Regions from separate parts of the Streptomyces sp. BL1 genome, predicted to be linked through region 3. Evidence: riboswitches for the same ligand, from Rfam matches in the RefSeq annotation. Region 3 holds a riboswitch; each other region holds the start of a gene.
What was found. A riboswitch is a leader RNA that binds a small molecule or an ion and turns the genes downstream of it on or off. The one in region 3 is predicted to bind cobalamin.
Positions count from the first base shown of each region.

Region 1: it holds a riboswitch for cobalamin, as region 3 does, so the genes downstream of both, metE (5-methyltetrahydropteroyltriglutamate--homocysteine S-methyltransferase) here and cobN (cobaltochelatase subunit CobN) in region 3, are expected to answer to the same signal.
Region 2: it holds a riboswitch for cobalamin, as region 3 does, so the genes downstream of both, AC3AGO_RS06700 (ABC transporter substrate-binding protein) here and cobN (cobaltochelatase subunit CobN) in region 3, are expected to answer to the same signal.

Region 1 is NZ_JBXYWZ010000002.1:656,643-666,521, forward strand. It holds gene AC3AGO_RS03100 (SpoIIE family protein phosphatase) at 1-2,413, shown strand, start outside; gene AC3AGO_RS03105 (urea carboxylase-associated family protein) at 2,452-3,279, opposite strand; partial or broken gene AC3AGO_RS03110 (hypothetical protein) at 3,391-3,444, shown strand; gene AC3AGO_RS03115 (MerR family transcriptional regulator) at 3,573-3,743, shown strand; cobalamin riboswitch at 3,818-4,036, shown strand; gene metE (5-methyltetrahydropteroyltriglutamate--homocysteine S-methyltransferase) at 4,197-6,521, shown strand; gene AC3AGO_RS03125 (class I SAM-dependent methyltransferase) at 6,662-7,360, shown strand; partial or broken gene AC3AGO_RS03130 (threonine synthase) at 7,370-8,577, shown strand; gene AC3AGO_RS03135 (LysR family transcriptional regulator) at 8,656-9,585, opposite strand; gene AC3AGO_RS03140 (MFS transporter) at 9,686-9,879, shown strand, end outside.
Region 2 is NZ_JBXYWZ010000002.1:1,469,286-1,479,164, reverse strand. It holds gene AC3AGO_RS06715 ((2Fe-2S)-binding protein) at 37-834, opposite strand; gene AC3AGO_RS06710 (ABC transporter ATP-binding protein) at 831-1,670, opposite strand; gene AC3AGO_RS06705 (FecCD family ABC transporter permease) at 1,667-2,617, opposite strand; gene AC3AGO_RS06700 (ABC transporter substrate-binding protein) at 2,764-3,753, opposite strand; cobalamin riboswitch at 3,789-3,927, opposite strand; gene AC3AGO_RS06695 (aldo/keto reductase) at 4,058-4,885, shown strand; gene AC3AGO_RS06690 (aldo/keto reductase) at 5,006-6,019, opposite strand; gene AC3AGO_RS06685 (aldo/keto reductase) at 6,068-7,033, opposite strand; gene AC3AGO_RS06680 (LysR family transcriptional regulator) at 7,187-8,077, shown strand; gene AC3AGO_RS06675 (amidohydrolase family protein) at 8,368-9,879, shown strand, end outside.
Region 3 is NZ_JBXYWZ010000002.1:5,618,329-5,628,207, forward strand. It holds gene AC3AGO_RS24655 (cobalt-precorrin-5B (C(1))-methyltransferase) at 1-852, opposite strand, end outside; gene AC3AGO_RS24660 (cobalt-precorrin-6A reductase) at 864-1,625, shown strand; gene AC3AGO_RS24665 (precorrin-2 C(20)-methyltransferase) at 1,672-3,180, opposite strand; gene AC3AGO_RS24670 (precorrin-8X methylmutase) at 3,177-3,803, opposite strand; gene cobG (precorrin-3B synthase) at 3,815-5,308, opposite strand; cobalamin riboswitch at 5,366-5,530, shown strand; gene cobN (cobaltochelatase subunit CobN) at 5,565-9,185, shown strand; gene AC3AGO_RS24685 (chaplin) at 9,285-9,521, opposite strand; gene AC3AGO_RS24690 (DnaJ family domain-containing protein) at 9,647-9,879, opposite strand, start outside.

The DNA of each region.
Region 1 (9,879 bases), 5.0 Mb from region 3:
GCTCGACGCCCACGGACGCATCGAGAACTGGCCTCCCGGGGCCGAGCAGCTGCTGGGACACACCGCCGATGACGTACTGGGACAGCCCGTCTCCTCCCTGCTGGCGCCCGAGGACGCGGCGGGCGTGCCCGAGCTGGCCGCCCACTGCCGGGAACACGGCTGCTGGTCCGGGCTGGTCACCGCGCGGCGCGAGAGCGGCAGCCTCGCCGGCCTCGCCGTGCAGGTGGTCCCCGTACAGGACGCCGACCGGCAGACGCACTGGGTCGTCCTGACCGTCTCCGCGCCCGCGGTGCGCGGCTGGGAGATGAGCCGCACCCTGCTCGAACGGCTGGTGGCCCAGGTTCCCGTCGGCATGGCCATCGTCGACACCGACCTGCAGTTCGTGTGGTCGAACACCGCGCTGGAGCACTTCGGCGGCGGCCCCGCGCACCAGCGCGTCGGGCGCCGGGTGGCCGAACTGCAGCCGGGGCTGGACGCCGAGGCCGCCGAGGCGCAGATGCGGCACGTACTGGAGACCGGTGAGCCGGTGCTCGGGTACGAGCACGTGGGCCGGTTCCAGCCCGACCCCGCGCACGAACAGGCCCACTCGATGTCGTTCGTACGGCTCGACGCGGCCAACGGGCAGCCCGTGGGCGTGTGTTACACGGTCATCGACATCACCGAGCGCTATCGCTCCCGGCAGCGGCTGGCGCTGCTGGACCGGGCCAGCCAGTACATCGGCCGTACGCTGGACGTCCGGCAGACCGCGCAGGACCTGGCGGATGTGGCCGTGCCCGACCTCGCCGACCTGGTCGCCGTCGACCTGCTCGACTCGGTGCTCAGCGGCGGGGACCCGCTGACCGGGCCGCTGGGGAACGCGGAGGTGACGCTGCGCCGCAGCGGCCAGCAGTCCTGGCAGGGCAACGACCCGGAAGCGGTCATCGCGATCGGGGACCTGACGCGGTATCACGCGTGGTCACCGCCCAGCCGCTGCCTGTCCGACGGCGCCTCCTGGCGCGCGGAACAGCTCACACCCGGCAGCCGGCTGTGGGCCGACGACGGCGACGGGGCCCGGCTGGCGCGCTACCGCCAACTCGGCCTGCACACCGCGATGGTGGTGCCCATCCGCGCCCGCGGCACCACCTTGGGGGTCACCACCTTCTTCCGCGGGCCGCGCGAAGAGCCCTTCAGCGAGGACGATCTGCGCCTGGCGGAGGACTTCGTCGCGCGTGCGGCAGTGTGCATGGACAACGCCCGCCGCTACACCCGCGAGCGCGAAGCCGCCCTCGTCCTCCAGCGCAGTCTTCTGCCGCAGGCCGTGCCCGAGCAGAACGCCGTCCACGTCGCCTCCTCCTACCGGCCGGCCGACGAACTGGCCGATGTGGGCGGCGACTGGTTCGACGTCATCCCGCTGTCCGGCGCCCGGGTCGCGCTGGTGGTGGGCGACGTGACGGGACACGGCATCGAAGCCGTGGCGACCATGGGCCGGCTCCGTACCGCCGTACAGACCCTCGCCGCGCTGGAGCTGCGCCCCGAGGAACTCCTCGCGCATCTGGACGACTTGGTCGGCCGGGTCACCGCGGAGACCGTCGATTCCTCCGAACGCCCGCCCGGTGCGGACTCGGGCCCCTGGGGCGCGAGCTGCCTCTACGCCGTCTACGACCCGATCAGCCGCAGCTGCACCATGGCCGGCGCGGGACACCTCTCCCCCGCCGTCCTCACCCCCGGCGGAACGGCCGAGTTCATCGCCCTGCCGCCCGGCCCGCGGCTGGGAGTGGGCGGGCCGCCCTTCGAATCCGTCCAACTCACGGTGGAGGAAGGCAGCGTGCTCGCCTTCTACACCGACGGACTGCTCGCCTCCCACCACACCGGGCCGGGCCACGACGGGCGCCAGGAAGAGCTGCGCCGGGCCCTGGAGACCCCGGGCCCGACGCTCGACGCCCTGTGCGCGAGGGTCATCGACACCCTGGTGCCCGCCCGCCCGTACGACGACGTGACGCTGCTGCTGGCCGCGACCCGCAGCCTCGGCGCGGACCGGTACGCCACCTGGGACCTGCCCGCCGACCCGGCCGTGGTCTCGCGTGCCCGCGAACAGACCATGGAACAGCTGACCAATTGGGGCCTGGAAGAGCTGGCGTTCACCACGGAACTGGTCGTCAGCGAACTGGTCACCAACGCCATCCGCTACGGGGCCGCGCCCATCCGGCTGCGCCTCATCCTCGAACACACCCTCACCTGCGAGGTCTCCGACAGCAGCAACACCTCCCCGTACCTGCGCCACCCGCGCGCGACGGACGAGGGCGGCCGCGGGCTCTACCTCATCTCCCAGGTCACCCAGCGCTGGGGCACCCGCGACACCCCCGACGGCAAAATCATCTGGACCGAACAGCCGCTCTCTCCCGAGGAGTTGACAGGCCCGGAGCCCGCCCCGTAGGGCTTCGTAGCTGAGCCTGTGAGCACGGAGTGCCGTGCTCACTCGCGCAGTCGGAGCCCGTGCATTCCTGCGTACGGGGAGCGGGGCGGCGTGCTCCAGCCGTCCGTCAGCCGGCGCGGCGGGCGGTGGACCTCGACGGCGAGCGGCCGGCAGACGGGCTCGCCGGCCTCGGGGCCCCAGAACGGCACCGAGAGGTCCCCTGCCGGGCAGTTCGACAGTGCGCACAGCAGATCCTGCTCGGCGAAGAATTCGAAGAAGTCTCCGGCTTTCGCGGGCGAGGGCTTCATGTAGTACCGGTCCTCGTCGTCGAGTCCGGTGACGGTGAAGATGTTCAGCACGTCGTGCACATCGGACTCGCTCAATCCGTACGGCAACACCGCCCGGGTCAGATTCGAGTGACAGTGCAGATCGAAATCCTCGCCGGTGAGAATGCGGTTGATGTAGGGGTCGCACCGCGAACCGAGCAGATCATGCACGCGGGCGCCGTCCTCGTCCTTTCCATACCACTCCAGCGAATCATTGGTGACCGTCAGCAGGGGGCGCATGTACGGCAGGGTCGACCACAGGCGGTCGTAGCGGGTCACATGCGCGCCCTGCAGCTGACGGGTACGGGACGCCCACAGACGCTCCCGCGGATTGTGGCGGTTCCAGACGTTGAAATCACCGCACTGGGCACCGTCAGGAGTGCTCACTCGGCACAGGTGTCCGGCAGGCACCTCCCACGCACGCCCCGACCGGGGCGGAAGGACGAACCTGTCGACGAGTTCCCTGCTGCCGGTGTCCTCGGCGAGTCTGTCGTAGAACGGCTTGTCGACATCGAGCACACTGCCCGCTTTCGCCTCGTACGAAGTCCGGACCGCATTCATGACGTCCCCTCTCTGAATCGGAAGTTGGGGAGGGAGAATTCCGGGTCAACACTCAGATGCTAAACTTTGACACCGGCGTGAAGGTCAAGGACGAAGGGCGTTCGAGGTTTCATGCGCATCGGCGAGCTTGCGCATTGCACCGGGGTGAGCACCCGTCAACTGCGCTACTACGAAGAGCAGGGGCTGCTGCATCCGCGGGCTCGTCGAACACCTACCGCGACTATGCCGAGGAAGCGATCGAGCAGGTTCACCAGATCCGTGGGCTTCTGGACTGCGGCCTGTCCACCCGGGTCATCAGGTTCCTGCTGCCCTGTGTCCAGGGCCCCCGCAGCGACATGCCCGCCTGTCCCGACCCGGACATGGCGGAACTCCTGCGCCAGGAGCTCGACAACCTCGACACCCGTATCGACCGGCTCACCCGGAACCGCGACGAGATCCGCTGCTACCTGAGCCGCGTCATGTGACCCACGCCGTCCGCGCGGCCAGGTTGACCGGCGCCTCCCGCCGGGCGCGCTGTTCAGGAAGCGGGTCGAGCGTCTACGCTGGCCGTGCAGCTGGTTCGCCCCGTCTGCCAGGCGGGAGGCGTCGTAAGAGGGAACCCGGTGTGACTCCGGGACTGCCCCGCAGCGGTGAGCGGGAACGACCGCCGTCATGAGCACTGGGCCACGGCCCGGGAAGCGATGGCCACTAGGCGCCCGCCGGGAGACCGGCCGGCACGCCCGCAAGTCCGAAGACCTGCCCGTTGCCCGTACGTGTGCATGCACGTGCGGAGTTCCGGTGACCTCGAGGGCGGGTCGGCGCACACACATGGAGCAGGCAGACGCAAGCCGCGCGTACTGTCGTCGCCGTTTGTTCGCCTCCCTTCGTCTCCTCGTTCGATCCGGGATCCGACGAGACATCTCGCGAAGGAGAGTTCCGTGACAGCCAAGTCCGCAGCCGCGGCAGCACGGGCCACCGTGTACGGCTACCCCCGTCAGGGCCCGAACCGGGAACTGAAGAAGGCCATCGAGGGCTACTGGAAGGGCCGCGTCACCGCCGAGGCCCTCAAGCAGACCGCGGCCGACCTGCGCCGGGCCAACTGGCTCCAGCTCGCCGAGGCCGGCATCCAGGAAGTGCCGACCGGCGACTTCTCGTACTACGACCACATGCTCGACACCAGCGTCATGGTCGGCGCCATCCCCGAACGCCACCGCGCGGCCGTCGAGGCCGACGCGCTCGATGGCTTCTTCGCCATGGCCCGCGGCACACAGGAGGTGGCGCCGCTGGAGATGACCAAGTGGTTCGACACCAACTACCACTACCTGGTGCCCGAGTTGGGGCCCGACACCGCCTTCGCCGCGAACCCGGCCAAGCAGGTCGCCGAGCTCAAGGAAGCCCTCGCACTGGGTCTGACGGCCCGTCCGGTCCTGGTCGGCCCTGTCACATACCTGCTGCTGGCCAAGCCGGCGCCCGGTGTCGCCCCCGACTTCCAGCCGCTGAGCCTGCTGGAGAAGCTGCTGCCCGTCTACGCACAGCTGCTGGCCGAGCTGCGCGCCGCGGGCGCCGACTGGGTGCAGCTCGACGAGCCAGCCCTGGTCCAGGACCGTACGCCCGGGGAACTGGCCGCGGCCGAGCGCGCCTACCGCGAACTGGGCGGCCTGGCCGACCGTCCGAAGCTGCTGGTCGCCTCCTACTTCGACCGCCTGGGCGACGCGCTGCCCGTCCTGGCCAACAGCCCCGTCGACGGCCTGGCGATCGACTTCACCGACGCCGCCGCGGCCAACCTGGAGGCCATCACCGCCGCCGGCGGGCTGCCCGGCAAGCGTCTGGTGGCCGGCGTGGTCAACGGCCGCAACATCTGGATCAACGACCTGGAGGCGTCGCTCGCCACGCTCGGCAAGCTCGCCGGGCGCGCCGAGCGGGTCGATGTGGCCGCCTCCTGCTCGCTGTTGCACGTACCGCTGGACGCCCAGGCCGAGAACGACATCGACCCCGAGGTGCTGCGCTGGCTGGCCTTCGCCCGCCAGAAGACCACCGAAATCGTCACGCTCGCGCGGGCGTTGACCGAGGGCACCGACAAGGCGTCCGACGCGCTGTCCGCCAACCGCCGTGACCTGGAGTCCCGCCGGGCCTCCGCGATCACCCACGACCCGGCGGTGCGCACCCGCGCGGCCGCGGTGACCGAGGCCGACACCCGCCGCTCCCAGCCGTACGACCGGCGTGCCGAAGCACAGCGGGCGCACCTGGGGCTGCCGCTGCTGCCGACCACGACCATCGGCTCCTTCCCGCAGACGGCCGAACTGCGCACCGCGCGCGCCGACTTGCGCAAGGGGAAGATCGACGCGGCCGGGTACGAGGAGCGCATCAAGACCGAGATCCGGGACGTGATCGGCTTCCAGGAGAAGGCCGGCATCGACGTGCTGGTGCACGGCGAGCCCGAACGCAACGACATGGTCCAGTACTTCGCCGAACAGCTCTCGGGCTATCTGGCCACCGAGCACGGCTGGGTCCAGTCGTACGGCACCCGCTACGTGCGCCCGCCGATCCTGGCCGGCGACATCTCGCGGCCGGAGCCGATGACGGTGGCGTGGACGAAGTACGCCCAGTCGCTGACCCCGCGCCCGGTCAAGGGCATGCTCACCGGGCCGGTCACGATGCTCGCCTGGTCCTTCGTACGCGACGACCAGCCCCTGGGGGAGACGGCCAGGCAGGTGGCGCTCGCGCTGCGGGACGAGGTCGACGACCTGGAGGCGGCGGGCACTTCGGTGATCCAGGTCGACGAGCCGGCGCTGCGCGAGACGCTGCCGCTGCGCGCGGCGGACCGCCCCGCCTATCTGGAATGGGCCACCGAGTCCTTCCGGGTCAGCACCGCGAGCGTCGCTCCGGCCACACAGATCCACACGCACATGTGCTACGCCGAGTTCGGCGACATCATCCAGGCCATCGACGACATCGACGCCGACGTCATCAGCCTGGAGGCCGCCCGCTCCCACATGCAGGTGGCGCACGAACTGGCCGACCACGGCTACCCGCGCGAGGCCGGGCCCGGCGTGTACGACATCCACTCGCCGCGCGTCCCCAGCGCCGAGGAGGCAACAGCCCTGCTGCGCAAGGGCCTTGAGGCCATCCCGCCCGAGCGTCTCTGGGTCAACCCGGACTGCGGCCTGAAGACCCGCGGCTGGCCGGAAACCCGCGCCTCCCTGGAAAACCTGGTCACCGCAGCCCGCACAGTACGCAACGAACTCCCCGGCCACACGTCCTGACCTGACCCGTGACGGGGCGGGCCACCCAGGCCCGCCCCGCCCTGACGGGCCCGGCCTCCATGGCTGTTGACCTTGGCCCAAGGGGAAGGGCGACGGTGATCGGGCGGGCCGTGCGGCTCGCCGGATCGGGGGGGGCGGGCATGGATGACGACGAGCTTCTCGCACAGCAGTTGGCCTATTACCGGGCCGGTGCGGCCGAGTACGACCGGCCGTATGCGACGAGCGCGGGTCTGCGGGCGTTGCCGGCTGTCGTTGACTCGCTGCCGGTTGCCGGTGATGTGCTGGAGCTGGCGTGTGGAACGGGTCAGTGGACGACGCGGCTTGCCGCGCGGGCACGTTCGGTGACTGCCGTCGATGCGTCGGCAGAAGTGCTGGCCATGGCGCGTGCGCGTGCGGCGGCCCCCACGGTTCAGTTTCTCGAGGCCGATCTGTTCGCGTGGCAGCCGCCACGGCGGTACGACACGGTGTTCTTCGCCTTCTGGCTCTCCCACGTTCCGCCGACGCGGTTGCCCGGCTTCTGGAACACCGTGGCCGCCGCACTCGCCCCGGGTGGCAAGGCGGTCTTCGTCGACGACGGGCCCGCCGCGGCCGCACACGAGGACGTGCTCGCGAACGGCCCGATCCCGGCGGCTTTGCGGCGGCTCGATGACGGCAGCGAGTACCGCATCGTGAAAGTCCTGCACGATCCCCGCGCTCTCACGCGTGACCTCACCGCGCTGGGTTGGGCGGCCCATGTCAGGTCCCTGGGCGGGCACTTCATCGGCGTTGCGGAACCGCCCCCCTGGGCGACAGCGGCAGCGCAGCCGGCCTCCGAAGGGCCCGTACAAGGCAGCCCTTAGGCTGCGGCCATGACTTCGGAGCGTTCACTTGCCACGGGGCAGCGGTCTCTCGGGGACCCCGGTATCCGTTATCCGTTGTGGCCGCCGCTCACCAGCGGCTGCCCCCGTACCAGCACCGAGCACCTCGCCTGGCCGGTCGAAGTGGACTACGCCTACGGGGAGGTGGAACCGGAAGCGGTGCGCCGTACGGTTCCCGGCACCGGACTGGAACGCTGGGCCCCGCTGCTGCCGCCGCTGACCGCTCCGGGGCTGGGCGAGGGCGGCACGCCGCTGGTCGGCATCGGGGAGGGCGTGTACGTCAAGGACGAGTCGCGCAACCCGACATGGAGCCACAAGGACCGGCTCAACCGCGTCACGGTGAGCGCCGCGGCCGGCGCCGGGGCGCCCGGCGTGGTGGTCGCCTCGTCGGGCAATCACGCCGCCTCGGCCTCGGCGTACGCGGCCCGCGCGGGGCTGCGGTGCGTGGTGCTCGCCTCGGCCGGCATGCCTCCGGCGGTGGCCTCCTTCGTCGAGGCGTACGGCGCTCTGGTGCTGCCGGTGCCGCAGGAGGCCCGGTGGCCGCTGATGCGGAAGATCGTGGAGCGGTGCGGTCTGCATCCGGTCTCCAACCTCACCGCCACCCACACCGGGCACGCGTTCGGGCCCGAGGGATACAAGACCATCGCGTACGAGATCTTCGCCGAACTCGGCGCTCCGGCAGCGGTGTTCGCACCCTGCGGCTACGGCGAGATGCTCTTCGGCATCTGGAAGGGCTTCGCGGAGCTGCGGCGACTCGGCCTCACCGCACACGTACCGCGCGTCCACGGCTGTGAGCCCGCCGCTGGCGGCCCGCTCGCTGCGGCGCTGCGGCAGGACCGTCCGGCAGCCCAGGTGACGGTGGGGGAAACGGACGCGTATGCGATCGACACCCCTGTCGGCGGCTACCGGTGCACGCGGTCAAGGAGAGCGGCGGCGAGGCCCTCCTGCTCACCGACGCTCAACTCCGCGCCGCGCAACAGGAGTTGGCCGGTCAGGGCATGTGGGCGGAGCTCTCCGCCGCAGCGGGACTCGCGGGCCTGCGGGCGCACGGCGCGACGGAGGAGGGGCCCGTGGTGTGCGTCTCCACCTCCAGCGGCTTCAAGAACCGGGGCGTCGGCGCCCGGACACCCGAGGGCCTGGACCCGTCCTGGGACGCGGTGCTCCCCCGGCTGCGGGAGGCGGGCATCCCCGGAGCGTGAGCGCACGCCCCCACGAAGACCTCGCTGCTACGGACGACCTCGCCTCCACGCACGGCCTCGCCACGAAGCGCGAAGGCGTCAGGCCCCCGGGCCGCCCGGCTCGCACTTCTCCACGGTGCCCATCTCGCGCGCCAGCGCTGTGGTGAGGGCGCGGAAGATGCGTACTTCGGGGTTGGTGTCGGTGGTGCGGGTGGCCAGGACGCTCTGGGCGCAGGGGGCGTCGAGGACGGGAACGTAACGGGTGCCGGGCCACGGGTAGTAGCGGGCGAAGGAGTGCAGGCCCGAGCCCGCGCCGCGGCCGGCCGCCACGCTGGTGAGGACGTCCTGCGGGGTGAGGGCGCAGTCGGGTGCGCGGTGTTCGCCGGCCTCGAAGTACAGGTAGTCGGTGAAGTTCCGCGGGGTGTGCGAGGGCAGCTGGAGGAAGGGCAGGTCGAGCACGTCGGCGACGCGGACACCCGTACGGGCCGCGTCGGCCAGGGCGGACCGGGCGGGGACGGCGACGATGCGCTGTTCGGTGGTGAGGATGTCGACGTCGATGCCCTCGGCCTGGAAGGCGGGGCGGACGAAGGCCACGTCCACGCGGTCCTCGCGCAGCGCGCTGAGGTGTTCGGTGAAGGTCAACTGGACCAGTTCGAGCGGCACTTCGGGCCGGGCGCGGCGGAAGGCGTTGACGGCGGCCGGGGTCACCTCGGCCGAGCCGTGCCCCATGACGCCCACCCGCAGCGGACGGCAGGGCGCCCGTGGGATCAGCGCGGCCTCGGTGACGTCCTCGACGGCGGCGTTCGCCGCGGCGAGCAGCGTACGGGCGTGGGAGGCGAGGCGCTGTCCGGCCACGGTGGGGACGACGGGCCCGTGGCCGCGGTCCAGCAGCCGGGCGCCGAAATCGCGCTCCAGCTGCTGGATGTGCTGGGTGACCGCGGCGGGCGAGAGGAAGAGGCGGGAGGCGGCCCGTCCGTAGTGCTCCTCCTCGACCACGGCAAGAAAGGAGGACAGCTTGCGCAGATCCATACCAACCACGATACGTCCGTGAGTTTCCTGGTCACGGCCGCGTTCAGGATTCGTGAACGGGGGCGGCACCCGGCACTGGATGGCATGTACAACCGTCTGTATGAGCAAGAACGCCACGGCCACTCCCCCACTCACCACCGCCCCCGCCCCGCCGTCCCCGGCTCCGGGCGCTCCCCGGAACTGGATGCGCGCGGGCTGGGTGATGACGGCGTCGGGCTGGAGCGCGAACCAGTTCTCCGCCCTGCTGGGCGCCTACCGCAGCGACCTGGGTCTGACCACGACGAGTACGACGGC
Region 2 (9,879 bases), 4.1 Mb from region 3:
TGACGGGCCCGGCGGCGTACGTGGGTGCGCCGCCGGTCAGCGGCGCCGCGCGTACGCCCGCAGCCGTTCGGCGCGCGGGGTGAGGCAGCAGCTGGCGCACCGGACGGCCTCCGCACTGGTGTGGAACAGGCAGCAGGTGCGCCGCAGATAGACCAGCCGGACGGTGCCGTCGGGACGAACGACCTGCTCGACGTCGCCCAGCCGGGACAGTCCGCCCGGGACCGGCCCCGCGAACTCGGCCCACCGGGCCGCCATTTCGCCCACGGGCGCCGACGACGCGCACAGCGCCGTCGCGCACCCGTGGGCCACGCCGCCGCGCAGCTGCCGCAGTCCCGCACGGGTGCGTTCGTGCAGCGCGTCCGCGAGCGGCAGCAAGTGGCCGTCCAGTACGGACCGGTGGAGCGACGGCAGCCCCGGCTCCAGCAGCCGCGCACGGCGCACCCGTACGCCGCCGATGCCGTGTCCCGAGGGGCGCACGAGCACGTTCCGCGGGCGCACATCGAGCACTTGGCCGTCCAGCGCCCAGCGCAGCACAGCGGCAGCCGTGACCCTGCCCGCGTACACGGCGATCAGTGTCAGCGCCGCGGCGTGCGCCGTACGGTGGCCGCTTCCGTGGTGCTCGCTCTCCAGCAGACGCTCCAGCCCGGGGCTGCCGGGGGAGAGGAGCCGGTCGGCGGGCAGCCAGTCGTCGAGTTCCCCCTCCGGCGGTTCTCCGCACAGCAGCTCGTAGCGCGGACCGTGGACGGCGCACAGTTCCGCCAAGTCCGGTCGGCTGTACGGCAGTCCAGAGGGTTCGCGGGTCGTACGGCTGTCGGTCCGGGCGCCGGCCGTCACGGCCGCACCGCGGCGGGCACGGCACCCATGCCGGGCGGGAGGTACACCACTGTGGGCGCCTGCGTGACCGGATGCACCGTCACCTCGGCCCGCACGCCGTACACCTCGGCCAGCAGCTCCTGCGTGAGCACCTCGCCGGGCGGCCCCGAGGCCACGACCCGGCCGCCGTCCAGCACGTACAGCAGGTCGCAGTAGTAGGCGGCGAGATTGAGGTCGTGCAGGGCGATCAGGTTGGTGGTGCCCAGATCCCGTACGAGGGAGAGGACCTCCCACTGGTAGCGCACGTCCAGATGGTTGGTCGGTTCGTCGAGGACGAGCAGCGCGGGCCGCTGCGCCAACGCGCGGGCCACCAGGACGCGTTGCCGTTCACCGCCGGACAGCTCGCCGAAGGGCCGGCCGGCCAGCGTGTCGGCGCCCACGCGCGCGAGGGCGTCCCGTACGAGCTGTGCGTCGGCTGCGCTGTCCGTCTCCCAGAAGCGCTTGTGCGGTGAGCGGCCCATCGCCGCGATCTCGCGCACCGTCAGGCCGAACCCGTCACTGCTGTCCTGCGGCACGGTGGCGGTCCGCTGCGCACGCTTCTTCGGGCCGAGCTCCGCCATGTCCCGCCCGTCCAGCAGCAGTCGTCCCGCGGACGGCTTCAGCGTGCCGTACACGCAGCGCAGCAGGGTCGTCTTTCCGCTGCCGTTCGGCCCGACCACGCCCACAGTCCGGCCCGGCAGCGCGGTGAGCGAGACCTCGTCGACGAGTGAACGGCCGCTGTCCGTACGGAAGGTGACGTCCTCCACGCGCAGTTCCGCCGCGTCCGCCACTTCGCTCCTGTCCGTCCCGGCGGTCATGCGATCCCCTCCGTACGGGTGGTGCGGCGCAGCAGCCACAGAAAGAACGGTCCACCGGTCAGCGCGGTCAGCACGCCGACCGGGATCTCCTGCGGCGCCGCGACCGTACGTGCCGCCAGGTCGGCGAGCACCAGGAACGCCGCACCGGCCAGCGCGGCCACGGGCAGCAGCGCCCGGTGTCCGGCGCCGACAGCCATCCGTGCGGCGTGCGGCACCATCAGACCGACGAAACCGATCGCCCCGCTGACCGTCACCAGGACAGCCGTCACCAGGGACGCCAGAACGAACACGGCCGCACGGAACCGCCCGGTGTGCAGGCCGAGCACAGTGGCGCCCTCCTCGCCGACCAGCAGCAGATCGAGCGGGCGCGCCAACAGCATCAGCACCGCCAGCCCGGCCAGCAGGACGGCGGCGGGCAGCGGCAGGCTGTCCCAGCGGGCCCGGCCCAGGCCGCCCAGTGTCCAGAAGAGGATCTCCTTCATCTGCTCGGCCCGCGCGGAGGTGACCAGAACGAGGCTGGTCAGCGCCGACAGGATGTACTGCACGGCCACCCCGGCGAGCACCAGACGGCCCGTCGTCATGGTGCCGCCCCTGCGGGCCATCGCGTACACGACGAGCAGCGCACCCAGGGAGCCGACGAAGCCCCCGGCGGGCATGGTCAACGCGCCCGCGCCCACTCCGAGGACGGCCACGGCGACGGCCCCCGTCGAGGCGCCCGAGGAGATGCCGAGCAGGAACGGGTCGGCGAGCGGGTTCCGTACGAGGGCCTGCAGCACTGTGCCGACGACGGCCAGTCCGGCACCGACGACGGCGCCCAGCAGCACGCGCGGCAGCCGTACGTCCCGCACGATCGTCGTGAACGGGCCGGGCGGCGCGTCCCCGGTGACGATGCGCAGTACGTCGCCCGCCGGCACGCGTACCGCGCCCAGGGCGAGCCCGCCGAGCATCGCGACGGCCAGCACGACTGTCAGCAGGCCGACGGCCAGCGGGACCACCAGGCGGGACCGCCCGCCTGGTGGTTCGGACGGTGCGGCGGCGCTCCCGTCGGCAGGCGAACCGGCATTCCGGGGCGGGGATTTCAGCAGCACGCCGCTCACCCCTCGTCCGGATGCAGCTGGTGCGCCAGATCGCCCACCGCGCCCGGCGCCCGTACGCCCAGCACGGCCGAGGACAGCGGCAGAACGGCGAACCGCTTGTGCCGGACCGCCGGCACGTCGCGCAGCGCCGGATCGGTCAGCAGCTTCCGCTTCTTCTGCTCGACGGGGGTGCCGCCGTAGTCGTAGAGGAGGATGACCTCGGGCTTGCGCTGGACGACCTTCTCCCAGGACACGTCGGCGAAGGGCTTGCCGATGTCCGAGAAGAGGTTCCGCCCTCCGGCCCGTTCGATGATGTCGTCGCCGATGCCCTCGCCGCCCGCGGTGAACGCCGAACTGTCACCGCTGTCATAGACGAAGACGGACGGCTTGTGCTTCCCCTCCACCTGCTTGCGCACGGACGCCAACTGCCGGTCGTAGCGCGCCAGGAGCTTCTCGCCGCGCTCCGGTACGCCGAACGTCCGGGCGGTCTCCCGTATCTCCTGCCGCAGCTGCGCGAACCCCACGCGTCCCTTGGCGCACTGTTCGACGTTCAGCCGGGTGTGCACGCCGCTCTTCTCCAGGGACGCCCGGTCGCGGCCCTCGGTCTTGTCGAAGGCGCTGCTGTAACCGCCGTACACGAAGTCCGGGTTCGCACCCAGCAGCGTCTCCAGCGACGGATAGCGCTTCGCGAGCACCTTCACCCCGCGGTACGCCTTCCCGTACCGCGGCAGCACCTTGTCGTCCAGATAGGCGGTGCCGGCGAGCTTCTTCTCCAGGCCCAGCGCGAGCATCACCTCGGTGGTGTGCTGGTTGAGCGTGACGGCCCGTTCGGGAGGCCGCTGATAGGTCGTCTTCACACCGCAGTTGGTGACGGTGTACGGGAAGCCCTCGGCCGCCTTCCCCCGGTTCTCCTGCGGGCCGCCGGACGCGGGGCCTCCGCAGGCGGCGAGCGGGGCGAGCACCGCGGCGGATATGAGCGTACGCAGGGCTCTGGATGCCCGTGACATGGTCGTGCCTCCTCCGGGGGATCCGCGTCCCCTGGTCGGTGCGGAGGCGGCAGACCAGTGTCTGACTCCCGTACGGCGTCCGCGGGTTGACCACCCGCCGGGCCGTACGGTCACAGTGGCGGGACCGTGCCGGATTCACACCGGCTTCCTGACATCCGCCGCCTTGATGAGCAGGCGCATTCTTCCACACCCCGTCCCGGCCGCCCTGGACGGAAGAGCGGCTGAAACGTATCGGATGGATCTAGGGTTGAGGGGGCAAGGAATTGCACGACCCCCCCGCAGACAGAGAGCACGAGGAACGCACGTGACCACTGTCCCCGCCGTCACCCTGAACAACGGCAACCCCATGCCCCAGCTCGGCTTCGGCGTCTACCAGGTGCCCGACGACGAGGCCGCCTCCGTCGTCAGCACAGCGCTGGAGACCGGCTACCGCAGCATCGACACCGCGGCCCTCTACGACAACGAGGAGGGCACCGGGCGGGCCATCGCCGGCTCCGGCATCCCGCGCGAGGAAATCTTCCTCACCACGAAGCTGTGGAACACCGAGCAGGGCTACGACTCGACCCTGCGCGCCTTCGACGAGTCCCTCGCCAAGCTGGGCACGGACTACGTCGACCTGTACCTGATCCACTGGCCGCTGCCCGCGCGCGACCTGTACGTCGACACCTGGCGCGCCTTCGAGAAGATCCACGAGGAGGGCCGGGCCAAGGCCATCGGCGTCTCCAACTTCCAGCCGGCGCACCTGCGGCGGCTCTTCGACGAGAGCGGCATCGTGCCCGCCGTCAACCAGATCGAGCTGCACCCGCGGCTCCAGCAGGAGGAGCTGCGCTCCTTCGACGCCGAGCACCGCATCGCCACCGAGGCCTGGTCGCCGCTGGGCCGCGGCAACGGCGTCCTGGACGACCCGGCCGTCCTCAAGACGGCCGAGAAGTACGGCAAGACCCCCGCCCAGGTCGTGCTGCGCTGGCACCTCCAGCTCGGCAACGTCGTGATCCCGAAGTCCTCGACGCCCTCGCGCATCGCCGAGAACTTCGACGTGTTCGGCTTCGAGCTGGACGACGACGACATGACGGCCATCGCCGCGCTGGAGACGGGCGAGCGTGTCGGGCCCGACCCCGACACGCTCAACTGACCCGTCCCGTACGGCGGTCCGGCCTGTACTGCGGTCCGGCCCGTACAGCGATCCGTTCCGCACGGACTGCTCGTACGGGCCGGACCGCGAGGACGGAGCGAGCGGGCGGGCGGTGCGGGGTCAGCCCCGGGCCGCCCGCCCGTTCTCATCCCCCAGCAGCTGCTCGATGCGGGCCAGCTCCTCGTCCGTGAAGTCGAGGTTCTCCGCCGCGGCGACGCTGTCCGCCAGTTGCTCGGGGCTGCTCGCGCCCACCAGCGCCGAAGTGACCTGCTCCGTCCGCAGCACCCACGCCAGCGCCATCTGCGCCAGCGACTGCCCGCGCTCCCCGGCGAGCCGGTCCAGGGCCCGCAGCACTGTCACCCGGTCCTCGGTGATCCCGTCCTGCGTCAGGAACGGGCTGGCCCCGGCGGCACGCGAACCGGCCGGCACCCCGTTCAGATAGCGGTCGGTCAGCAGTCCCTGGGCGAGCGGTGAGAAGACGACGGAGCCGGCGCCCACGTCCTCCAGCGCGTCCCACAGCCCGTCCTCGGGCGACCGCACCAGCATCGAGTAGCGCGGCTGGTGCACCAGCAGCGGCGTGCCCATCTCGCGCAGGATGAGCGCGGCCTCCCGGGTCTGCTCCGGCGAGTAGTTGGATATCCCCGCGTACAGCGCCTTGCCCTGCCGCACCGCCGTGTCCAGCGCGCCCATCGTCTCCTCCAGCGGAGTGTCCGGGTCGGGCCGGTGCGAGTAGAAGATGTCGACATAGTCCAGGCCGGTACGGGCCAGCGACTGGTCCAGCGAGGCGAGCAGACTCTTGCGGGAGCCCAGGTCCCCGTACGGTCCCGGCCACATCCGGTGGCCCGCCTTCGTCGAGACGACGATCTCGTCCCGGTAGGGGTGCAGGTCCTCCCGGAAGATCTGCCCGAACACGGTCTCCGCCGCGCCGGGCGGCGGGCCGTAGTTGTTGGCGAGGTCGAAATGGGTGATGCCCAGATCGAAGGCCCGGCGCAGGATGGCCCGTTGACCGTCCAGCGGCCGGTCGGTGCCGAAGTTGTGCCACAGACCGAGCGACACGACGGGCAGCCGCAGTCCGCTCAGCCCGGCACGCCGGTAGGGCATCGCGTCATAGCGGCGGGGATCTGCTTCATACACGGGCGGGACCTCTCCTGGGACGTACAACGGGTGAATGGCGGCGGCGGGTCAGGCGACGCCCTCGGGGCTCGCACCCTCGATCTGCACACCGTCCGCCGCGATCCGGTCGATCTCGGCGAGCTCGCCGTCGCTCAGTTCGATATCGGCGGCACGCGCGCTGGCCTCGATGTTCTTCGCGCTGCGCGCGCCCACGATGGCCACGTCCACCCGGGCCAGCACCCAGGCGATCGCCAGCTGGCTGACACTGTGACCGCGCTCCCGCGCGAAGTCCTCCAGCTTCCGTACGACCGCCAGATTGCGCCGCAGCGCGTCCCCCGTGAACGCCGTGGACTTGCTGCGCCAGTCGGAGTCCTCGAACGTCGTGTTCTCGTCGAAGCGGCCGGTCAGCAGACCGCTGGCGAGCGGGCTGTAGGCGAGCACGCCGATCCCGTGCTCCCGCGTGTACGGCAGGATGCCGTCCTCGATGCCGCGCCGGAACAGGTGGTACGGCGGCTGCAGCGTGTCCACGGGCCGTACGGCGGCGAACTCCGCCATCTCCGCGGCGTCGTAGTTGGACACCCCCACGTAACGGATCTTGCCCTCGTCCACCAACTCCTGGAGCGCGCCCGCGGTTTCGGCCTGCGGCACGTCCGGGTCCGGCCAGTGCACCTGGTACAGGTCGATCGTGTCGACGCCGAGGTGGCGCAGGCTCTTCTCCACCCCGTCGCGGAGGAACGCGGGGGAGGCGTCGCGGCCGCCGCCGTCGGGACGGATACCGCCCTTGGTGGCGATCACCACGCTGTCCCGGTCGCGCTCGATCTCCGGCCGCAGCGCCTTGCCCAGCAGCTCCTCGGACGCGCCGAAGCCGTACGCCTGCGCCGTGTCGAAGAAGTTGACGCCCAGCCCGAGCGCGTGCCGGATGGCGTCGACGGCGGTGTCCTCGTCGAACGAGCCCCATTCACCGCCCAGTTGCCAGCTCCCGTAGGCGATGCGGGAGACCTTCAGTTCCGTGGCCCCCAGAGTCGTGGTCCTCATGTGCTCTGCTCCTCGTGACAGCGTTCCCGTGACGATGTCCTCGTGCCGGCGCCCTCGAACGGCCGCGGACGATCAGCCCTCAGCCTCTCCCCGCCACCGCTGACCCGTCCAATAGAAGAAAGCGAACGGATTCAGCGACTAGCCTGCTGAGTCATGGAACTGAGGCACCTGGAGCACTTCGTCGCGGTCGCCGAGGAGCAGCACTTCACCCGCGCGGCCGAGCGGCTGATGGTCTCCCAGTCCGGACTGTCCGCGTCCGTGCGGGCGCTGGAACGGGAGCTGTCGGCGCGGCTGTTCGTCCGGACCACCCGCAGCGTGGAGCTGACGGGGGAGGGGCGGGCGCTGCTGGCGGAGGCGACGCGCGCGCTGGCGAACGTACGGGCCGGCCGGGAAGCGGTCGCCGCCGTGCAGGGGCTGCTGCGCGGCACCCTGTCGGTGGGCACCGAACAGTGCGTCGCGGGGGTCAACGTGCCGTCGCTGCTGGCCCGGTTCCGCACCGGGCACCCCGGGGTGGAGATCCGGCTGCGGCAGGCCGGGTCCGGACAGCTGGCGGGCGAAGTCGCCGCGGGGCGGCTCGACCTGGCCTTCGTCGCGCTGTGCGGCGAGCCGCCGCAGGGCGTGGAGCTGCTGCCGCTGGCGGCGGAGCCGATGGTGCTGCTGTGTCACCCGGATCACCGTCTGGCCGCGCACCGGCAGGTCGGCTGGAGCGAGCTGAAGGGCGAGGCGGGCATCGACTTCCAGCCGGACTGGGGCGTACGGCAGCTGACGGACCGTGCGTTCGCGGAGGCGGGGACGGCACGGCAGGTCGCGCTGGAGGTCAACGACGTGCACACCCTCATCGAGCTGGTCGACGAGGGGATGGGCAGCGCGGTGGTCCCGCGCCATTTCGCGCGCAAGCCGCAGGCGTCCGGCCTGTGCACCGTGCCGCTGGAGGGTGAGCCGCTGTGGCAGGTCTCCGTGGCCGTTCCCGCCGGCGGGGGCGCGGGACCGGCGGCGCGCGCCCTCTGCGCCCATCTTGACGTGGCGGTGCCCTCGTCCGGCTAGTTGCCGTCGGGCCGGCTGGTTGTCCTGAGCCACAAGGGGCCCTCCTGTACGAGGTGTTGACCGGTCAGAGGAGCGCCGTGCGACGATCGGGCGGCTCGCGCGTCACTTCTGACCTGCGCAACTCATGAGCCCCGGGAGGAACGTTGGACCCCAACGACAGATCCGCCCCCGCACGGCCCGCCGGCGAAGCCGGCCCCGCACAGTCCGACACCGCACAGTCCGACACCGCACAGTCCGGCCCCGCGCCGGACGCCGCGCCGCACGGCACCGGTTCCCGGCAGGACAGTGGCCTGTCCCGGCGCCGCTTCCTGCAGTCCGGCACCGCCGTCACGGCAGCCACCGCCGCCACGGTTACCGGGTGGAACGGACCGCAGCCCGCCGCGGCCGCCGAGGCCCGCCGCACCGTGCTCTCCTTCACCGCCGCCACCAACGGCGCCGGGACACTGGCCCCTTCCGGCGACCGCCTCGTCGCGGAGATCCAGAACATCCTGTGGTCCGTCCCGCGCGAGGGCGGCGACGCGACCCCGCTGACCCGGCCGGGACTGGAGCCCACCCGGCCGCAGTTCTCCCCGGACGGCCGCCTGCTCGCCGTCTGCGCCTACCAGGGCGGCGGGTTCCACCTGTGGACGCTGCGTCCCGACGGCAGCGGTCTGCGGCAGCGCACCGACGGGCCGTGGGACGACCGCGGCCCGTCCTGGTCGCCCGACGGCACCCGTCTCGCCTTCGCCTCCGAACGCGGCGGCGACCCGGTCGACGGCAGCCCGTACCGCATCTGGGTGCTCGACGTCCGTACGGACGAACTGACCCGGCTCACCGGCCTGCCGGGGCAGGACGGGCCCCATCAGGGCGGCGCCTGGGAGGACTTCGACCCCGCCTGGTCCGGGGACGGCTCCCGGGTGCTGTTCGTACGCGGCACCGTCACCGCGGGCGAGGAGGGGCCGGCGCTGGACTCCCGTACGGTCGCCTCCGTGCCGGCGGACGGCGAGGGGCCCGTGCGCACCGAGTACACGGAGCGGGAGAAGGCGCAGCTGATGACGCCCGCCGTCAGCCCCGCCGGACGGCTCGCCCTGTTGCGGACGACGCCCTCTCCGGCGGCGAGCTGCACGCTGCTCGTGGACGGCGAACTGGTCGCCGTGCAGGGCGATGTGGCGCCCGTGCCACCCCGCTGGGTCTCCCGTGAGGAGCTGCTGCTCACCGTCGACGGACAGTTCCGTGTCGTCGACGTGCGCGAGCCGGCGGACGCGGAGCGGATCCCCTTCACCGCCGAACTGCCCGTCCGGCGGCCGCAGTACAGGATCAAGGACTACGGCTTCGCCCCCGAAGGTGTCCGTCCTGTGCGCGGTGTGCACCTGCCCGTCCTGTCGCCCGACGGGCGGCAGGTGGCCTTCGCCGCACTCAACGCCCTCTGGACGGCCGGCACCGACGGCGGCCGCCCGCGCAAGCTCGTACAGGCGGACCCGACCCGCTATCTGCTCGGCCCGTCCTGGACACCGGACGGCAAGGCGCTGCTGTACTCCGACGACCGTGCCGGACTGTTCGCGGTGCGCCGCCGTGACCTGCGTACCGGCGAGGAGACCGTACTCGCGGAGGGCGGCCGCGTGTTCCCCGCCCTCTCGCCGGACGGCCGCAGGCTCGCCTGCCTCGATCTGACGGGCAATCTGCTGGTGCGCGACCTGCCCGACGGCGCGGAACGCACTCTCGTGAAGCCGATGGGTTCCGGCGGGCTGCCCGGCCGGCCCAGCTGGTCGCCGGACGGACGGTACGTCGTCCTGTGCGACCGCAACCGTCTCGACAACCGGTTC
Region 3 (9,879 bases):
CGCGAACCCGCCGCAGACCGTGAGGCGTTCGACGGGATGACGGCGTACGTACTTCAGCACCGCGCCCGCGAAGTCGCCCATGTCCAGCAGCGCGTCCTCGGGCAGGGCGTACTCGGCCACCACCGTCTTCTCCGACGTCGAACCGGTGCAGCCGGCCACGTGGGTGCGGCCCGCCGCACGCGCCACGTCGACGCCGCGGCGGATCGAGTCGATCCACGCGGAGCAGGAGTACGGGACGACGACTCCCGTGGTGCCGAGGACGGACAGCCCGCCCAGGATGCCGAGCCGCGGGTTCCACGTGCTGCGGGCGATCTCCTCGCCGCCGTCCGCGGACACCGTCACCTCGACGTCGCCCGTACCGCCGTACCGCGCCGCGACCCGCGCCACATGGTCCCGGATCAGCGAACGCGGCACGGGGTTCACGGCCGGCTCGCCCACCTCCAGGGGCAGCCCGGGGCGGGTGACCGTGCCGACGCCGGGCCCGGCGCGGAAGACCACCCCGGAACCGGCCGGCAACTCCCGTACGGTCGCCCGCATCAGCACCCCGTGCGTCACGTCCGGATCGTCGCCGGCGTCCTTGACGATGCCCGCCGTCGCGGCGCCGTCCGCCGTCAGCTCCTCGGCCGCCAGCGCGAAGGACGGCGTGTGCCCCTTGGGCAGCACGATGTCCACGGGGTCGGGGAAGTCGCCGGTCAGCAGCGCGGTGTACGCGGCGGTCGCGGCGGCCGTCGCGCAGGCGCCGGTCGTCCAGCCGGGCCGCAGCCCCGTGTGCTTGAGTTGGGCGCTGCGCCCGCCCGCCCCGGCTGTACCGCTCCCGGACCCGGACTCGCCCGTACCGTTCTGCTCAGTCACGAAAGGACCCCATGAACAGCGCACGCCACGTGCTCATCCTCGGCGGCACCACGGAGGCCAGGGAGCTGGCCGCGCGGCTGGTGGAGTGGCCGGACGCGGACCGGCTGCGGGTCACGACCTCGCTCGCGGGCCGCGTCGCACGGCCGGGGCCGCTGCCGGGGGAGACCCGGACCGGCGGCTTCGGGGGTACGGAGGGCATGGCGCGCTGGCTGCGCGAGCAGCAGGTGGACGCGCTCATCGACGCCACACATCCTTTCGCCGGCACGATCAGTTTCCACGCGGCGCGTGCCGCGGCCGCCGCTCATGTTCCCCTGCTGGCTCTGCGCCGGCCCGGCTGGGTGCCGGGGGAGGGCGACGACTGGTATCCGGCGGCCTCGCTGGAGGAGGCCGCCGGAATGCTGCCGGCGCTGGGCCGGCGCGCGTTCCTCACCACGGGGCGGATGGGGCTCGCGGCCTTCGCCGGACTCGATCAACTCTGGTTCCTGCTGCGGTCGGTCGACGCTCCGGAACCCCCGCAGCCGCGGCACCTGGAGGTACTGCTGGACCGCGGCCCCTTCACCCTCGAAGGGGAGCGGCGGCTGCTGCGGGAGCACCGTGTCGACGTCGTCGTGACCAAGGACAGCGGCGGTTCCGCCACCGCGCCCAAGCTCGCCGCCGCCCGGGAGGCCGGCCTGCCCGTGGTGATCGTCCGCAGGCCGGAGGTTCCCGAGGGAGTGCCGGTGGTGCCCGGCGCCGGGCAGGCAGCCGAGTGGCTGCGCGCCCGGCTCGGCTGACGGACCGTCGGCCCGCCCGCCGGCATCCGGCCCGCCGGCTCGCCCGTCAGCTCTCCGGATAGCGACGGGGCGTCCACACGGTGTCGCCGTCGCCGCGTTCCACGTGCTGCGTCTGCGAGGAGCCGATCAGCAGGATGGTGCGCATGTCGACCTGATCGGGGTCGAGTTCGGCGAGCCGCACCGTCCGCACCGCCTCCTCGGGGCCGCCGACATCGCGCGCCAGCACCACGGGGGTGTCCGGGGCGCGGTGCTCCAGCAGCACCTCGCGGGCCTTCCCGACCTGCCAGGTACGGCTGCGCGAACCGGGGTTGTAGAGGGCCAGCGCCAGGTCGGCGGACGCGGCGGCCGACAGCCGTTCGGCCACCGTCTCCCACGGCTTGAGCCGGTCGGAGAGGGAGATCACGGCGTAGTCGTGGCCCAGCGGAGCACCGGCGCGGGACGCGGCCGCGTTGGCGGCCGTCACCCCAGGCAGCACCCGTACGGGCACGTCCGCGTACGTCTCCTGCGAGGCGACCTCCAGTACGGCCGTGGCCATCGCGAAGACCCCCGGATCACCGGAGGAGACCACGGCCACCCGGCGGCCGCGCCGGGCCAGGTCGAGGGCGAGTTCGGCGCGCTCCGACTCCACCTTGTTGTCGGAGGCGTGCCGCTGCTGGCCGGCCCGTACCGGCACCCGGTCCAGATACGTCGTGTAGCCCACCAGGTCCTGCGCCGCGGCCAGTTCACCGCGCGCCTCCGGCGTCAGCCACATGGGCCCGGCGGGCCCGGTGCCGACCACCACGACCTCGCCGCGCTCCCGCGGCTCCGGCTCGTGGTCCACCCGGCTGGGCAGCACGGCGACGGAGAAGTACGGCACCTTCTCGGCGTCCGCCTCGGCCAGCGCGCCGGTACGTTCGCCGCTCATCGTGGCGCGCTCCACGTAGTGCGTCTCGGCCAGCCGCCCGGAGCGCTCGGCCGCGCGCCGTACGGCGGGGAAGGTACGGCCCAGCTTCATCACCACCGCGGCGTCGGTGGAGGCGAGCCGGGACGCCAGCTCCTCCTCGGGCAGCGTGCCCGGCAGGATCGTCAGCACCTCCTCGCCCTCCGCGAGCGGCTTGCCCAGCCGGGCCGCCGCCGCGCTCACCGAGGTGACACCGGGGATGACCTCGGTCGGATAGCGGTCGGCGAGCCGCTTGTGCATGTGCATGTACGAGCCGTAGAAGAGCGGGTCGCCCTCGGCGATGACGGCGACCGTACGGCCGGCGTCGAGGTGCGCGGCGAGCCGCGCGGCGGACTCGGTGTAGAAGTCCTCCATCGCGCCCTTGTAGCCGCCGGGATGGTCGGTGGTCCCGGTGGTGACCGGGTAGACGAGGGCTTCCTCGATGTGGTCCTCGCGCAGGTGCTTCGCGGCGATGGAGCGGGCGATGGAACGGCCGTGCTGCGCACTGTGGTACGCGACGACATCGGCCTCCGAGATGACCTCGACGGCGCGTACGGTCATCAGCGACGGGTCGCCGGGGCCGAGCCCGACGCCGTAGAGCCGGCCTGTCGCGTGCTGGGGGTGCTGCTCGTTCACTCTTCCTCGCTCGCTATCGCGTTGATCGCGGCCGCGGCGAGGGCGCTGCCACCGCGCCGCCCGCGCACGACCAAGTGGTCGAGGCCGGAGGGATGTTCGGCCAGTGCGTCCTTGGACTCGGCAGCGCCGATGAAGCCGACGGGCACGCCGATGACCGCGGCCGGACGCGGCGCGCCCTCCTCGATCATCTCCAGCAGCCGGAACAGCGCGGTGGGCGCGTTGCCCACGGCCACCACGGCGCCGTCCAGATGGTCGCGCCACAGTTCCAGCGCGGCGGCGGTGCGGGTGTTGCCCAACTCCCGGGCGAGCCCCGGCACCGCGGGGTCGGACAGCGTGCACAGTACGGCGTTGTCCGCGGGCAGCCGCTTGCGGGTGACCCCGCTGGCGACCATCGCGGTGTCGCACAGGATCGGCGCCCCGGCCTGCAGCGCCTCGCGGGCACGGATGACGGCCTTCGGGCTGTACGCGAGATCACGGACGAGATCGACCATCCCGCAGGCGTGGATCATCCTGACCGCGACCTGGCTGACCTCGGCGGGCAGGCCCGCGAGATCCGACTCGGCCCGGATGGTGGCAAAGGACTGGCGGTAGATCTCCGCGCCGTCCTTCTCGTACTCGAACACTGTGCTCCCGCTCATCTCGTCACTGTTGTGTGCGCTGTTGTGGTGCCGGCTGTGGCTGTCAGCGCGGCGGCTGCCGTACGCGTCCCTCGCGCACGTGCCGACGCGACCGCGCCGGCGAGTCCGCGCCTGTCCACGGATTCCGGTCCGGTCCCGTGCGCGGATTCCGGCCCGACTGGGTCTTCTCCCCGAACGCGCACGGTGTAGCCCTCCTCGTCCGCGACGACATCCACCCAGTCGCCTCGCGGGTGTCCGCAACGCCGTTCACAGCCCGACCAGTAGACGGGCAGCGCGTGCTCCGGGACGGCGGCCTCTGTGACGATGCTCTCCGTGACGGCCGCGGCCGCGTCGGCCCGTACATCGCGGTGGGACTTCGCACAGCCGGGCCGCCCCGTGCACGCTCCCACGCCCAGCCAGGGGGAGGAGGGGCCGGTGATCAGGCCCGCCGCGTCGAGGGCGCGAAGCCGCTCACCGGCCGCGTCGGCGGACAGTCCGGCGGTGGCCTCTCCGGAGACGCCCTCGGACAGTCCGGCAGCGGACAGTCCGGGCAGGGGTAGGACGACGCCCCGCCAGGGTGTGACCCGCAGTTCGCCCGTCCCGTCCTGCGCTGCCACGCCCGCCAGTTGCCGCCACTGCGCGGCGGTCAGCCTGCCGAGCGGCGCGACGACGGACAGCGCGCGGGGAGCGTCCCCCGAACCGGCACCCGTCACGGCGCCGGGCGAGGGCGGGGCGCCCCGAGGGGCGGGCGCATCCGCGACGTATGTCGCCGATATCCCCTTCTCCTGAAGGGTGTCCGGGAGGCGGTGGGCGAACCCGGTCTGTCCCGCGGGCAGTTCACGTACCCGCCAGACATGTGCACCGGTGTCCCGTATGGCCGTGAGGAACATCTCCGCGGCCGCCAGCGCCGCGCCGGGCACTGCGTCACGGTGGTCTCCGCGCACCCGGACCGCCGCCGGTTCGTCGCCGACGCGCAGCAGCGCGTCGCCGCCGGGCAGCGCGAGCAAGGTCACATCCGCGTCGAGCGAAGCGACGTCCCCGCGCCCGTCGTCGAGGGCGAACAGGAAGCGCCCGGACAGCGCCGTGGCCTCCTCGTTCGCGCACAGCAGCGCGTCCAGGTGGCCGGCCCAGCCGCGCACATCGCCGTCGCCCGCACCGTCCAGCCCGCTCAGCGGCGAGGCGACGACGTTGCGCACCCGTTCGTGCCGGGGCGAGGGCAGCAGGCCGGACGTCTCCAGTACGGACGCCAGTTGGCCGGCGCAGCACTCGTCCAGGCCGCGCAGCTGGAGGTTTCCGCGCGAGGTGATGTCGATGCGGCCGTCGCCGAGCCGGTCCGCCGCGTCCGCCAGCGCCACCGCCTGCCGGGCGGTCAACAGGCCTGCGGGGATGCGGATCCGGGCCAGCGCACCGTCGTCCGCCGAGTGCAGGCGCAGCGCTCCGGGGCAGGCGTCACCGCGGTCCCGTACGGGCGGATTCGCCCATGTTCGTGGTGTCGAGGAGAGCTGCGGCATGGCGGCGAGCATACCGACGTTTCCGCAGGCCGTATCGTCCCCGCGGTTGGCCGGACCCTTACTATGTTGTGCGGCGGGCCACGCGGTCCGCCTCCGTCAGCGACGGCTCCAGGGGGAGGAAGACCGGTGCGAATCCGGTGCGGTCCCGCCACTGTGAGCCCATCGGCTGTGATTCCTGCAGCCGCCGGGTGAGCCAGGAACTCCCGCCGTCACTCTCACCGCCCGGGGCGCGGACCCCGAGGAAGGCCGACGCCGCATGATCCTGCTGCTGTCCACCTCCGACACCGATCTGCTCAGCGCCCGCGCGTCCGAGGGGCCCGTGCCGTACCGGTACGCGAACCCCGCGCGCCTCGACCTCGACGAGCTGCCCGGTCTGCTGGAGGGCACCGATCTCGTCGTCGTCCGCCTCCTCGGCGGACTCCGTGCCTGGCAGGAGGGCATCGACCAGCTGCTGGCGCAGGACCGCCCGGTGGTCGTCCTCACCGGTGAACAGGCCCCGGACGCACAGCTGATGGAGGCGTCCACCGTCCCCATCGGCGTCGCCGCCGAGGCGCACGCCTATCTGGCGCACGGCGGCCCCGGCAATCTCGACCAGCTCGGCCGCTTCCTCTCCGACACGGTCCTGCTCACCGGGCACGGCTTCGAGCCGCCCGCCGCAGCGCCCACCTGGGGCCCGCTGGAGCGCACCGCGAAGGACGGCGCCGCGGGCCCGGACATCGCGGTGCTCTACTACCGCGCCCACCACATGAGCGGCAACACCGCCTTCGTCGACACCCTGTGCGGCGCCGTCGAGGAGGCCGGCGGCCGGCCGATGCCGCTGTACGTGGCCTCGCTGCGCGCCCCCGAGCCCGAACTCCTCGACAAGCTGCGGGAAGCCGACGCCATCGTCACCACCGTGCTCGCCGCCGGCGGCAGCAAGCCGGCCGAGGCGTCCGCGGGCGGCGACGACGAGTCGTGGGACGCGGGCGCGCTCGCGGCGCTGGACGTGCCGATCCTGCAGGCGCTCTGCCTCACCAGCCCGCGCGCCGCGTGGGAGGAGAACGACGAGGGCGTCTCCCCGCTGGACGCCGCCAGCCAGGTCGCCGTGCCCGAGTTCGACGGCCGGCTCATCACCGTCCCGTTCTCCTTCAAGGAGATCGACGAGGACGGCCTGCCCGCGTACGTCGCCGACCCCGAGCGCGCGGCCCGCGTCGCCGGAACCGCTGTACGCCACGCCCGTCTTCGGCACACGCCGAACGCGGAGAAGCGCCTCGCGCTGGTGCTGTCCGCGTACCCGACGAAGCACTCCCGCATCGGCAACGCCGTCGGCCTCGACACCCCCGCCAGCGCCGTCGCCCTGCTGCGCCGGCTGCGCGAGGAGGGCTACGACTTCGGCGACGAGAGCGCCGAGCCGGTGCCCGGCCTGGAGTCCGGCGACGGCGACGAACTGATCTACGCCCTGATCGAGGCCGGCGGCCACGACCAGGACTGGCTCACCGAGGAGCAGCTGGCCCGCAACCCGGTCCGCATCCCCGCCGCCGACTACCGCCGCTGGTACGCCCGCCTCCCGCAGGAGCTGCGCGACTCCGTCGAGGAGCACTGGGGCCCGCCGCCCGGCCAGATGTTCGTCGACGACAGCAGCAACCCCGAGGGCGACATCGTGCTCGCGGCGCTGCGCCGCGGCAATCTGCTGATCCTCATCCAGCCGCCGCGCGGCTTCGGCGAGAACCCGATCGCGATCTACCACGACCCCGATCTTCCGCCCTCGCACCACTACTTGGCCGCCTACCGGTGGATGTCCGCCGACCGCGACGACGGCGGCTTCGGCGCCGACGCCATGATCCACCTGGGCAAGCACGGCAACCTGGAGTGGCTGCCCGGCAAGAACGCCGGACTGTCCGCCGCCTGCGCGCCGGACGCGGCCCTCGGCGACCTGCCGCTGATCTACCCGTTCCTGGTCAACGACCCGGGCGAGGGCACCCAGGCCAAGCGCCGGGTGCACGCCACGCTCGTCGACCACCTCGTGCCGCCGATGTCCCGCGCCGAGAGCTACGGCGACATCGCGCGCCTGGAACAGCTCCTCGACGAGCACGCGGCGGTCTCCGCCATGGACCCGGCGAAGCTGCCCGCGATCCGCGCACAGATCTGGACGCTGCTCCAGGCCGCGAAGCTCGACCACGACCTGGGCCTCGAAGAGCGCCCGGACGACGAGAAGTTCGACGACATCCTGATCCACGTCGACGGCTGGCTGTGCGAGATCAAGGACGCCCAGATCCGGGACGGCCTGCACGTCCTGGGCTCGGCCCCGGAAGGCGCGGCGCACGTCAACCTCGTCCTGTCCATCCTGCGCGCCCGCCAGATCTGGGGCGGCACCACCTCGCTGCCCGGCCTGCGCGAGGCCCTCGGCCTCGACGAGTCGGCGTCCGACCGTACGGGCTCCGACACGGCGGAGGACGCGGCCCGTGTGCTCATCGAGGGCATGGAGGAAGCCGGCTGGGACCCGGCCGCCGTGTCCCGCGTCACCGCGGACCTCCCCGCCGAGCAGCGCGAACAGGTCGGCAGCATCCTGGAGTTCGCCGCCGCCGAGGTCGTGCCGCGGCTCGCCGCCACCACGCAGGAGATCCAGCACGCGGTGCACGCGCTGAACGGCGGCTTCGTCCCGGCGGGCCCGTCCGGCTCGCCGCTGCGCGGACTCGTCAACGTGCTGCCGACGGGCCGCAATTTCTACTCCGTCGACCCCAAGGCCGTGCCCAGCAAGCTCGCCTGGGAGACCGGACAGGCCCTCGCCGACTCGCTGCTGGAGCGCTACCGCTCCGACAACGGCGACTGGCCCGCGTCCGTCGGCCTGTCCCTGTGGGGCACCAGCGCCATGCGCACCGCCGGCGACGACGTGGCCGAGGCCCTCGCGCTGCTCGGCGTCCGCCCCGTGTGGGACGACGCATCGCGCCGCGTCACCGGTCTCGAAGCGATCCCGCTGGACGAACTGGGCCGCCCCCGCGTCGATGTGACGCTCCGTATCAGCGGTTTCTTCCGTGACGCCTTCCCGCACACCATCGGCCTGCTCGACGACGCCGTACGCCTCGCCGCCGGCCTGGACGAGCCCGCGGACAAGAACCACGTACGCGCCCACGCCCAGGCCGACCTGGCCGAGCACGGCGACGAACGCAAGGCCACCACCCGCATCTTCGGCTCCCGGCCCGGCACGTACGGCGCGGGCCTGCTCCAGCTGATCGACAGCCGCGACTGGCGCACCGACGCCGACCTGGCCGAGGTCTATGCGACCTGGGGCGGCTACGCGTACGGCAGGGAGCTCGAAGGCTGCCCGGCCCGCGACGAGATGGAGACCGCGTACAAGCGGATCGCGGTCGCCGCCAAGAACACCGACACCCGCGAGCACGACATCGCGGACTCCGACGACTACTTCCAGTACCACGGCGGCATGGTGGCCACCGTCCGCGCGCTGCGCGGCACCGCGCCCGAGGCGTACATCGGGGACTCCACCCGCCCCGAGACGGTCCGCACCCGCACCCTCGTCGAGGAGACCTCCCGCGTCTTCCGCGCCCGCGTCGTCAACCCCAAGTGGATCCAGGCGATGCAGCGGCACGGCTACAAGGGCGCCTTCGAGCTGGCGGCCACCGTCGACTACCTCTTCGGCTACGACGCCACGACCGGCGTCGTCGCCGACTGGATGTACGACAAGCTCGCCTCGACGTACGTGCTGGACGCCGACAACCGCGCGTTCCTCCAGCAGGCCAACCCGTGGGCGCTGCACAGCATCACGGAGCGGCTGCTGGAGGCCGAGTCCCGCGGCATGTGGGAGAAGCCGGACCCGGCGGTGCTCGAAGAGCTCCGGCAGGTCTTCCTGGAGGCCGAGGGCGAGCTCGAGAACGACGACTGACCGCGGACGCCGGCGCCCCCGGCGGCCGTGACACGCGGAGAGGCCCGGTGCCGACCCTCCTTCGGGAGGGACGGCACCGGGCCTCCGGTGTGTGCCCGCCTACTTGTTGGCGCAGCCGTTGCCCATCGCCGGGTTGAGCACCCCGACGACGTCGACGGTGTTGCCGCACGCGTTGACCGGCACGTGCACGGGGACCTGGGCCTGGTTGCCGGAGATGACGCCGGGAGAGTTCGCGGCGGTCCCCTGGGCGCCGGAGTCCGCGACGGCGGCGGACGCTCCGCCGAGCACGGCGGAGGCGGCGAAGGCGGTGGCGGCGACTGCGGTACGAAGACGCATTCTCACTCCTGTGGGCTGGGACAGCTGACATCACGACGCTCACAGCCCCCCGGTACGCTCGCCACGCGAAGTGCTCCACCCGTGGGACCGGGGACTCCACGGCCTCCACGGTCTCCGGGTACGGCTCAGCCGCCGTGCCGTTCGCGCCACTCCCGGACGGCGCGCTCCACGTCGAACGGCGCCAGATTGAGCGGCGGCCCCTGCGGCGGCGTACGGATCGCCTCGCGGATCCTCTCGTTGACGCTCTGCAGGACGCGCCGCACCTCGCGCTCCGAGTCCGCGCGCCCGGCCGCCTCGTACGCGTCCTGCGCCTCCTTGCGGAGCGCGAGAGACGGCGGCAGATAGCTGACCTGCTCGC